One region of the Lysinibacillus sp. FSL R7-0073 genome, then DNA from elsewhere that is predicted to be linked to it. Evidence: riboswitches for the same ligand, from Rfam matches in the RefSeq annotation. Region 1 holds a riboswitch; the other holds the start of a gene.
What was found. Region 1 has a riboswitch for thiamine pyrophosphate ahead of MKY88_RS12545 (ABC transporter substrate-binding protein). Riboswitches for the same ligand answer to the same signal wherever they lie in the genome.
Positions count from the first base shown of each region.

Region 2: linked by a shared signal. The riboswitch ahead of thiT (energy-coupled thiamine transporter ThiT) and the one ahead of MKY88_RS12545 (ABC transporter substrate-binding protein) in region 1 are both predicted to bind thiamine pyrophosphate.

Region 1 is NZ_JBBPAS010000001.1:2,536,712-2,542,677, reverse strand. It holds gene parC (DNA topoisomerase IV subunit A) at 1-2,129, shown strand, start outside; TPP riboswitch at 2,253-2,363, shown strand; gene MKY88_RS12545 (ABC transporter substrate-binding protein) at 2,517-3,512, shown strand; gene MKY88_RS12540 (thiamine-binding protein) at 3,514-3,807, shown strand; gene MKY88_RS12535 (ABC transporter permease) at 3,804-4,577, shown strand; gene MKY88_RS12530 (ABC transporter ATP-binding protein) at 4,552-5,301, shown strand; gene MKY88_RS12525 (TatD family hydrolase) at 5,291-5,966, shown strand, end outside.
Region 2 is NZ_JBBPAS010000001.1:4,081,193-4,087,158, forward strand. It holds gene MKY88_RS20585 (GNAT family N-acetyltransferase) at 1-334, opposite strand, end outside; gene MKY88_RS20590 (polyphosphate kinase 2 family protein) at 509-1,318, opposite strand; gene MKY88_RS20595 (hypothetical protein) at 1,519-2,232, shown strand; gene map (type I methionyl aminopeptidase) at 2,260-3,015, opposite strand; gene thiT (energy-coupled thiamine transporter ThiT) at 3,178-3,738, opposite strand; TPP riboswitch at 3,873-3,980, opposite strand; gene MKY88_RS20610 (DUF4870 domain-containing protein) at 4,107-4,430, shown strand; gene MKY88_RS20615 (hypothetical protein) at 4,483-4,608, shown strand; gene MKY88_RS20620 (SMC family ATPase) at 4,649-5,966, opposite strand, start outside.

The sequences.
Region 1 (5,966 bases):
TGCATGGGAATAACGGTTCGGTTGATGGAGATCCACCAGCTGCCATGCGTTATACCGAGGCAAGACTATCTGCGATTGCTGGTGAAATGTTACGAGATATCGGGAAGAAAACGGTTGAATTCGTGCCAAACTTCGATGATCAGGATATGGAACCAACTGTTTTACCAGCACGTTTCCCTAATTTACTAGTAAACGGCTCTACAGGGATATCTGCGGGCTATGCAACCGATATTCCACCTCATGCATTAGATGAAGTGCTGGATGCTGTATTAATGCGCTTAGACAAGCCTACTGCGACAGTGGATGAATTGATGACAGTCATCAAAGGTCCTGATTTCCCAACTGGCGGTATTATTCAAGGTGTGGACGGCATTAAAAAGGCATATGAAACTGGGCGCGGTAAAATTATTGTCCGTGCACAGGCTGTGGTGGAACCTATCAAGGGTGGCAAAGAACAAATCGTTGTTACCGAATTACCATACGATGTGAATAAAGCCAATCTTGTCAAAAAAATTGATGAGCAGCGCGTAGATAAACGCCTTGAAGGAATTGCTGAAATTCGTGATGAATCTGACCGTACAGGGTTACGTGTCGTAATCGAGCTGAAAAAGGATGTTCCTGGACAAGGGATTTTACAGTACTTATTTAAAACAACAGATTTACAAGTAGCTTACAATTTTAATATGATTGCGATTCATAATCGTCGCCCAACGATGATGACATTGCCACTATTGCTGGATGCCTATATTACTCACCAAAAAGAAGTGGTCACAAATCGTTCTATATATGATTTACAAAAGGCAAAGGATCGTTTCCATATCGTGGAGGGCTTAATTAAAGCACTATCAATTTTAGATGAAGTCATTGCTACGATCCGTTCTTCTAACGATAAGAAGGATGCCAAGCTCAATTTACAAGCAAAGTTCGATTTTACCGAGGTACAAGCAGAGGCGATTGTGAGCCTGCAATTATATCGTTTAACGAATACCGATATTACAGAGCTCCGCCAAGAACAGGATGACTTAAATAAATTGATTGCCAAGCTGGAAGGAATTTTACAAAGCGAGGCCAAGCTTGTACGCGTCATTAAACAAGAATTACTAGATATTAAAAAACGCTTCACTGAGCCACGTCGCTCGAAAATTGAACAAGAAATAGAAGAAATTAAAATTACATTAGATGTCCTTGTTCCAAGTGAAGAGGTTGTGGTGACTGTCACGAAAGACGGCTATATTAAACGTACATCTACACGATCTCATGCCGCTTCCAATGGTCAAGATTTTGCGATGAAGGATTCCGATTACTTATTGTATGAAGCAAACTTAAATACGCAACATAATTTATTGTTATTTACAAATAGAGGGAATTATATTTATCAGCCAGTCCACGAACTGCCTGATATTCGTTGGAAGGACCTTGGTCAGCATATTTCTAGTATTGTGCCAACAAGTGAAGATGAATCAATTATTGCGGTCTATGGTTTTGAAACATTTGAACAGCCAAATACGTATATTTTAACTGCTACGAAAGATGGTCAAATTAAACGTTCACCACTTGCAGATTATGCAGTGACGCGTTACTCGAAGCCGATTAAAACAATGAATGTTAAAGCGGGCGATGCCATGATTTATGCATCGTTTATGACGGATGATGTGGAACTGCTCTTAACAACTGATACGGCGTATGCAATTCGATTCCCTATCGAGGAATTGCCGGTTACTGGTGTGAAAACGGGCGGCGTTAAAGGTATTACGCTAAAAGATGGAGAAGCATTAGTAGGGGTCAATGTTCTACAGCCAGATGAAACACAATATGTCGTTATTGTGACACAACGAGGGGCTGTTAAGAAAATGAATGTCGCAGAGGTAGAAGTAGCAAGTCGTGCCAAACGTGGTCTTAAAGTCCTGACAGAATTAAAAGCAAATCCTCACCGAATTGTCGCTGTTATTCAAGCAACAGACGATGAGCAGGTTGTGATCGAAACTGAAAAAGGCGTCCAAGAGTTTATTGATGTTCAAACATTGACGCGTGCTGATCGCCATTCTAATGGTTCATTTAAAGTGGATATTGCAACAGATGGAGCCATTTCACATGTCTTAACGGCCAAAAAAGAACAAAAACCAAGCTAAAAATATGCCCAGTCTCTATATAGGAGAGCTGGGCTATTTGTTTGAGTGGAACAACTATCCAAAAATAGCATCTTGTCATTTTAGATCAACTATGGGTATAATAATCAACGAAAAGTTCATAGCGAAAGAATGTAGGGGGGCTAGTTATGGCTAGCTGAGATTGTGTCCGATAGACACTGACCCTTTGAACCTGATTTGGCTCGTACCAGCGTAGGGAACATCTATTCAAAAAAGCAAAAGTTTTGGAGATTGATTGCAATACGTCTGGGAGGAATCCTAGGCGTTTTTTTGTTTTCCAAGCAATATCTACTAACTGTATATTACGCTTTCTTCTGGTGAAACATTCATTCATGAACACTTTCATATTACAAACTGGGAGGAACTAGCATGAAAAAATGGTTATTTATCCTATTAGCTGCGCTATTGACGTTAGTAGGCTGTAGCGACAAGGAGGACAAGCAAACTGCTGATACAAAGAAAAAGGTGTCAGTGGTTCTCGATTGGACACCGAATACGAATCATACAGGATTGTATGTTGCGAAAAAGCTTGGTTATTTTGAAGAACAGGGCTTAGATGTTGATATTATTATGCCAGGAGAGGCAGGAGCCGATCAGCTCGTAGCTTCAGGTAAGGCAGAATTTGGCGTGAGCTATCAGGAGGGCATTACACAGGCTCGTGTTCAGGATGTGCCACTTGTCTCAATAGCGGCCATCATTCAGCATAATACATCTGGATTTGCTTCTGTAGCATCAAAGGGTATTACATCTCCAAAGGACTTTGAAGGAAAAACGTATGGTGGGTGGGGAGCACCACTCGAACAAGCCGTATTACAATCATTAATGCAAAAAGAAAACGCTGATAGTAATAAATTAGATATTGTCAATGCAGGAGATTTAGATTTCTTCACAATGATGAAAAAAGATATCGATTTTGCTTGGATTTATTATGCTTGGACAGGGATTGAGGCAGAGCTTCGTGGGGAAAAGATTAATATGCTGTATTTAACGGACTACAGTGATCAGTTAGATTACTATACACCTGTTTTAGCAACTAATGAAAAGATGATTCAAAACAATCCAGACATCGTCAAAGCTTTTGTTGCGGCTGCATCGAAGGGCTATGAATATGCAATCGAGTATCCGAATGAAACTGCTGATATTTTACTAGAAGCGGCACCGGACTTAGATAAAGAGTTAGTGCATAAAAGCCAAGAGTGGTTGGCTGATAAGTATCAGGATGACGCTAAACAATGGGGTGAGCAAAAGCTATCTGTATGGGAAAACTATGCTAAATGGATGTCGAGTAACAAAGTATTAGAAGGCGAATTTGATGCTAAACAGGCGTTTACGAATGAGTTCTTACCGAAAAAGGAGGCCAATTAACATGGCAAATTCATTAATCAGTGTCCAAATCATTCCGAAGACAGAGAAGTATGAGGATGTAATTCCTTATGTAGATGCGGCCATTGCAGTTATTGATGCATCTGGTGTGAAATATGAGGTTCATCCCCTTGAAACAACAATGGAAGGTGAGCTTACAACGCTTCTTCAAATCATTGAAAAAATGAATGTTAAGATGGTCGAGCTAGGAGCCATTAATGTCATTACACAAGTAAAAATTTTATATCAACAAAATGGGATTACAATGGCTACATTAACGGAGAAATATCAGTCATGAAACGGGCATTACAAAAGGGAAGGACGATAATTTTTATCGCCTTCCTCTTATTCATATGGGAGCTTGTTGTGCATATCGCTGATGTTCCTCCTTGGCTCCTTCCAGCACCAAGCATAATTGTAGAAGAAGGCTTTCAATCGTATCAGACATTCCTGCCACATGCTCTGGCTACCGTGCAATTAGCTTTATTAGGACTTGCTATTGGGGTGGGCTGTGGTCTAACAGTGGCAATTGTTTTGCATCGTTTTGCTTTCATTCGGTCATTATTTTATCCGATTCTCATTATGTCGCAAAACATACCCATTCTTGTGTTAGCACCGCTCCTTATTATTTGGTTTGGCTTTGGCTTATTACCAAAGCTCATTATTATTTGTCTAGTGTGCTTTTTCCCTATTGTCATTGCGGCAATGGACGGTTTTCGTCAAACAGCACCCGAGTTAAAGCATTACTTTGATATGATTGGTGCAACGAAGGCCCAAACGTTTTGGAAATTAGAATGGCCACATGCCTACCCAGCAATTTTCTCGGGCGTAAAAATTGCTGCTACTTATAGCGTAATGGGGGCAGTCATTGCGGAGTGGCTTGGTGCGAAAAAGGGAATTGGTGTATACATGACCTTAGCACAATCCTCCTTCCGTACAGATCGAGTGTTTGTCGCAATTTTTGCGATTGTCTTGTTAAGCTTATTGCTGTTTAGTAGTATTCGTTTGCTTGAAAAATTAATGGTAAAGGGGAGAGGTTATCATGCTCAGCATACAAAACATCGCTAAGTCCTTTAACAGTCTACATGTTCTTGACCATGTTTCCTTCGATGTCAAGGATGGTGAGTTTGTGGCCATTGTAGGACCATCAGGCAGTGGTAAAAGTACCCTTTTTCAATTAATTGGTGGGGTCTCCCCGGTTGATCAAGGGGAAATTTTATTAAATGGAGAGGATATCCAGCGAAAAAGAGGAGCAATTGGCTATATGCCACAGCAGCCTTGTTTATTGCCCTGGCGTACCATTTTAGAGAATGTAACAATTGTCGAGGAATTGCAGCAAAAGCCTAATGTTGAGCGTGCAAAGGGGTGGCTAGAAAAGGTAGGACTTGCTTCCTTTAGTCATGCTTATCCAAACGAGCTATCTGGAGGGATGCAACAACGTGTATCTTTTATCCGTGCCATTGTCAGTGATAAACCTATTTTATGTCTAGATGAACCATTTTCTGCGCTCGATGAATTTACAAGACTGGAAATGCAGGCATGGCTACTGTCCATTTGGGAAGAGTATCGAAAATCCATCTTATTTGTCACACATAGTATTGAAGAGGCACTCTTTTTAGCAGATCGTATACTTGTTTTATCAAAACGGCCTGCAACGGTGAAAAAAGAAATCATTGTGCCGTTTGAACGTCCCCGCAAAGAAGAAATTCGTCATTCGGCCACATTCACAGCCTTGAAGCAACAATTATTCATGTATTTACAGGAAGAAAAGGGGGATCTGAATGTTGATTGATGCACATATTCATTTAGATCAGTATAAGGACGTGGAAATACCTTCTTTATTGGAAGAAGTAGAGGCATTAATTGCGGTGAGTATGCAGCTGACTTCCTGTCAAAATACGTTGAATTTAGCGAAGGTCTATCCCAAGGTGAAGGCGGCTTTTGGTTTCCATCCTGAACAGCCTTTACCGAGTGAAATAGAAGAGAAAGCTTTATTTGATTGGATTCGCTCCCATAGTGATGAGATGATAGCAGTCGGTGAGGTCGGTTTACCCTATTATTTAAGGCAAGAACAAGCTTTGGATGCTCGTCCGTATGAGGCTTTATTGGAACGATTTATCGTATTGGCTAAGGAGCTGGACAAACCGATTGTTTTGCATGCTGTGTATGAAGACGCTACCGTCGTGTGCGATTTACTAGAAAAGCATCAGCTTCGTCAGGCACATTTCCATTGGTTTAAAGGGGACGAGGTAGTTGTGAAACGCATGATTCAGCAAGGTTATTTTATCTCCATTACGCCTGATGCATTGTATGAAGAGGAAATTCAGCAGTTAATTCAAATCTACCCGATCGAATTGATGATGGTAGAAACAGATGGTCCATGGCCGTTTGAAGGACCATTTACAAATAAACCTACGTCTCCGTGGATGATGCATTCAACGATTGAGGTGATTGCAG
Region 2 (5,966 bases), 1.5 Mb from region 1:
ATGCACTTGAGTAGGGTAATCGTTTTACAGCATATAGTGCAATATGTCCTATTAGATTATTAGTACCATGCTCAAAAATACCAAAAGTAAATTCTCGCTTTGAATCCATTAAATATAAACTTTCTTGAATTTTTTTATATTGCGCGTCGATTGTATAGTATTCAGGTCTTTGTAAAGGCTCATAGGTTGACCAAAAGTATTTATTGCGGCTTACGAGACCTGTTAAACTTCGTGCATCATTTTCTTGGAATGTGCGGATGTAGCATTTATCCCCCTTTATTGTTACCACATTCCCATCCTTTTTTCTTAATAAATTCCAAATTTTAAACACCATTTCTCCACACTAGCCTTCCAATCAATATCGATAACAACTTTTACTACTTTCTCAACCACCGGAAATTAAGGGGGTTAACCCTAGTTTTACCTTATTGTATGTAAAAAAAGATGCTGCTACAACTAAAACAGCTTATGTCTTAAGTCATAGCACCATCATTTCACATTTTATTTTTCACTTCTTTTTCTCATTTAATATGTCCAGGCTAGATGACTCAGCATCCTCTAAATGTGCCTTGTCCAATACATTTGTTAAATGAAGCCCACGTTTCAGTGCCTCGCGTTCAATATGTGCAAGCGTTTCTTGTAGCACCTGCACACGCGCATATTTTTTATCGTTTCCAGCTACTAAAACCCACGGAGCATTTTTCTTATCGGTCTTTTCAAACATTTCATTGGCAGCCTCAATATATTGCGGTGACTTTTCTCGATTACGCCAATCTTCGTCTGTTAACTTCCAAGATTTATATGGATTTTGTTCTCGTTCCTTAAAACGCTTTAATTGCTCTTCATCTGAAACATGTAGCCAAAACTTAATAATTATGTAGTCTCCCGCGGTTAAAATCTTTTCAAAATTATTAATCTCCTCATAAGCACGAGACCATTCGTCCTTCGTCGCGAATCCTTCAATTCGTTCTACTAATACACGACCATACCATGAACGATCGAAAACAGCGATCTGCCCGTGCTGAGGTAGCTTTCTCCAGAACCGCTGTAAATAGTTATAGCGTAATTCATGTGGCTGTGGAGCTGAAATTGGATGGACGACATAGCCACGTGGATCGACACGTTCAATTAAACGTTTTATCGCTCCTCCTTTACCAGCCGCATCCATACCTTCAAACACTAAAATTAAACCTATTTTATTTTTTAATAAAAATTGTTGGGCATTTAACATTTCATATTGGAGTACTTTTAATTTCTTTTTATACATCTTTTTATCTAGTTCAATAGATAGGTCTAAATTTTTTATGTTTTGCGTCATAAAGCTTCACTCCTTTAATCTGGATATATTCTTATTGTACTAAAGAAATAAATGGATGCCTATTGAGATGGTAAATTGTAGATAGAATTAGCAAAACAACACGATACATTGATGGAAATTTCCGTTATAATAAATTGAGTGACGGTACTATACTTATTTGTCTTTTCCCTATACAATCTAACTCGAAGGGAGAGGAAAGCATGCCTCGATTTTTATTGATGACAATTTCTTATATTGTCTCACTCATCCTAACCTTTTCATCCTTTTTCACGAAACTTAACGGTCAATCTTTTTTAGAAATTTCTAATCGTTTTTCGGTGGTATTTGCACCTGTTGATGGAAGTCATGTAATTTGGATTGTCATTTATTTATTCACCGGTTATTGGTTAGTGATGAACATCAAAAAGACATCTATGAAACAGTCTGCGCTCTTTAGTTGCATAAATATTTTACAAGCATTAACGATATACGTATGGCATCATGAATTATTTATTGTTTCTCTCGGCATTACCTTACTCTTAGTCTTGTATTTATTTATGTTGTACAATACGTATCCACTTCATGACAAATCACTGTCGGGGCGTATTCCTTTCGCCATTTATTTTGCATGGATGACATTTATTTTTATCACAAATATTAGCTTTACGTTAACAGCTTATGGTTGGAACGGTTTTGGTCTAAGTACTCCTCTTTGGGCAGTTATTTTACTGACATTAGGTGGAGCCATTGCGCTACATATCCGCTTTCATCACTTTGATATCATGTATCCAAGTGTTTTTATATGGGCTTATATAGGAATCGCTTTACATAATGGTTTTGATGAGCTACTCGTAACAACAGCTGCGTTATTTTTATGTGGTGTACTCTTAGTTGGTATTTTATTCATTAAAAAAAATCCTGCCTACCAAAAGTAATTTGGTGTGCAGGATTTTTTTGTAATCCTATTCTTCGTCTAATGAAGTAAGGATAATTGGTTTTTCTTTTGTAACAATTACTGAATGTTCAATTTGAGCAACAAGAGACTTATCAGGTGTAATGAATGTCCAACCATCACCAGCTTCTACAATATGCTCTGCTTTTGCTGAGATAAATGGCTCAACTGCAAGAACCATGCCCTCTTTCATAATCGTAGAGTCCCATGCATCATAATAATTTAAAATGTGATTTGGCTCATCATGTAAAGAACGACCTAAACCATGGCCTGTTAAATTCATGATAACTGTTAAGCCATTAGCATTCGCTTCTCGCTCTACAGCTTTACCGATTTGATTTAATTTAGAGCCAGCCTTTACCTTTGTCATAGCACGATCAAAAGCATCTTTGGCAACACGGCATAGTTTTTCTTTGTCTTCATAGCCATCACCAACTACAAATGAAATACCCGTGTCGGCAAAGTAACCATCTAAAGAGCCTGAAACATCGATATTGACGATATCTCCCTCCTGAATAACACGTTTACCTGGGATACCATGCGCTACTTCCTCGTTGACACTAATACAAGTATATCCTGGGAAGTCATATTCTCCTTTTGGTCCTGAAATGGCACCTGCCTCAGCAAACATTCGGCCAGCAATTTCATCTAGTTCAAGTGTTGTGACACCTGGTTTTGTAGCAGCCTTCATCGCTTCACGAATCTCTGCACAAATACGTCCAATTTTTTTAAAAGCTTCAATTTCTTCTTGCGTTTTTACAATCATGTATAACGTCCCTTTCATCTAATATCTACTCTTTAATATAACATAACTTTTTACGCGTATAACGCTAAACGCTTTAAATATTGTATGCCTGCCTCCTTGGCAAAGTGCTATTCTATTGTGACTACATAAAAAAACCCCTTCACCAATATGAAGGGGATGGCATTATGCTTTACGTTGCATTAGTTGTGGAGCCGCTGTGAATAATAACGCTCCCACAATGGCTGTTAATATTGTTGCTGGCAGCATATAGGTACCATTATAAATAATCGAGTAGATCCACGCATTTTGATCGCCGGCATACTCTGCAAAAAATACCGCTCCAGCAGTAGTATGCGCTGCATATCGCAAGAAGCCTGCAAACACCGTACCTACAATAATATAAAGCGCCATTTTTGTTTTGTTTAGTTGACTTGCTGCTTCAAGTAAAGGTCTGCGTACAATGGCTGCTAACCCTACAACTGTGAAAGCAACGCCGTAATCTAATAAACCTTGAAGCCAGTGTACAATATAAGCTCCAAACATGGTTTGCATAACACCTACAAGTAAGCCTGTTGTTAGGCCAGCTACTAAGCCCCAACGAAATGCAATTAACATAATTGGTACCATGACAAGACTAACAGAGCCACCTTGTGCCCATACTTTAAAGGAGACCTGATCGAGCACAAGGCCAATCGCAGAAAATATTGCAATCTCCACTAGCATTAATAGTCTTTTTTTGTCCATACATATTCTCTCCTTTGTTCCGATGTAGGATACAAGAGCAGGAATAGAAATGCGCTGATTTGATTCTCTCTGACATCTTTTTATTCTTAAGAATGAAAAAACGATGTCAGGACAGAGCCTCACATCGTACAAGTGTCGGTTTCTATCCACATCCCTACGCAAGTGTTAGCTTACAGGTTCAAAGAGTCAAGGCATTACGTGCCCAGTCTCAGCTGACATCATCAGCTCCCCTTGTGGTCGTTACATCTGAATTTAATTTGAACACTTTCATTGTACGCAAAGCACGGAATGATTACAACCTCTTCCATACTTAATTTTTGAAACTTTACTGTTTTCCATGCGTAAATATTAAAAAAGGAGGTACAACTATGGAGAACCAAAAAATTTTATCTGCCTTTAGTTATCTCAGTATTTTCTTTGCTCCTTTCATCGTACCATTAATTGTTTACTTCGTTACGAAAGATGCTGACATCAAAAGACATTCTATTCGAGCACTAGTGTCTCATCTAATTCCTTTTGTATTTGGTATCTTATTTTTCATTGTCTTTGTCTTTTCTACATTTAGTTTAGACCCCACTTCAAGTAATAGTACAGTAATGATCATTTGGTTCATTTCGTTCGCCATTTACGGAATTGTCTCGCTCGGAATCGTAATATGGAATATTATTCAAGCTGTTCGAGTTATCCGCTAATGTTTCATTTTTAAAATAAACAGGTAGAAGTAATTAAAAAGGAGCTGTGTTTTTGATGAAAGTATCAAAAGTAGTGAAAACCGCTGTTAAATTAGCGCCTATTGTTATACCGATCGTAAAAAAAGTGATGGCAGCAAAAAAAGGGACAACTTCTACAGTCAATTCTCGAAAAAAATAAAAGGAAGGCGTATTTCCTTAAGCCGGAAATACACCTTCCTTTATTTTATTTCAAAATATGTTTGACTATATCCATTCAATGTTTTTTCGACATGTAAAACGGCTGGCATCGCTGATTTTAATTCAGGCACATGAGAGATGACACCAATCATTCGTCCAGAATCTTGTAAATCTATTAATGTGTCTATTGCTTTATTTAATGATTCTTCATCGAGCGAGCCAAAACCCTCATCAATAAACATTGTTTCAATATAAATATTACCTTGGAAGCTTTGAATAACATCAGCCATTCCCAGGGCAAGGCTTAATGATGCATTGAACTTTTCACCACCGGATAATGTTTTGACATCTCGTAATTGATCTGTGTAAGCGTCATATACATCAAGCCCAAGTCCACTTTGCTTGGCATGCTTTTCAAGCCTGTCCGAACGTCTAAGCTCAAATTGGCCATTAGATAAATGATAAAGACGAATATTGGCTGCCTCTGTAATTTGATCTAAATAATTAATTTGAATATATCGTTCAAAGGAAAGCTTTTTCGAATTTTGCCCATTTAATAAGCCATACAGCTCCTTCACGCGCCCTGCCTCACTCTCAAGTAAACGAAGCTCTCTCTCTGTTTCTTCTACTTTGTTGATAAAGCTTTGACATGATTTCGCAAATCCATCTATTTGTTGAAGTTGTTTAAAAGCATCCTCATAGGCGATTCGGAGACTTTCTAAGGTTGCCTCCATCAGGGCTAAATCTTGCTCCTCTTTCCCTTGAAGATGTTTTTCTCCTTCTGAAATTTGAATTTGTAACGTATGAACATGTAACGTGTAGTCACTGCATGCCTTCCTAAGTTCTTCTAATTGAGCGGCACTTCTTTTCGCAGTTGCATAGTCTTCATAGTTCACAAAGCCTGCTTCCTGCATGCTTATTGAAAACTGCTCACGCTTGTCATTCATTTTGAGCTTTAATTCTTCAAAATTCTGTTTGGCGATTTCCACAGCTAGTTTAGCATTACTGGCAGCTTCCTTTGCGGCATGTAAATCATGCTGGCTTTCCTGCCATAATTTTTGTAAATCCATTTTCTGTTTACTAACATCGGTAAGTGTTTGTTTTAATTGCTGTAAGGTTGGAATAGTTGTTGGCATTTGCTTATGCTGTTCTTCTACAATTGCCTGCAGTCTTGTCCAGCTCTTCATCTGCTCAGTTAAATATTCCTCAAGTTTGACTTGTTTATGTTGCAAATGCTCTATTGCTAAACGCTGTTCCTTCTGGTTAATCCTTGTTTGAGCTAACTGTTGATTGATAATCTTTAAGCTAGTAATCTCTTGTTCCATTTTTTCTAAGGAAGCTATTATTTGTGCTTGATCC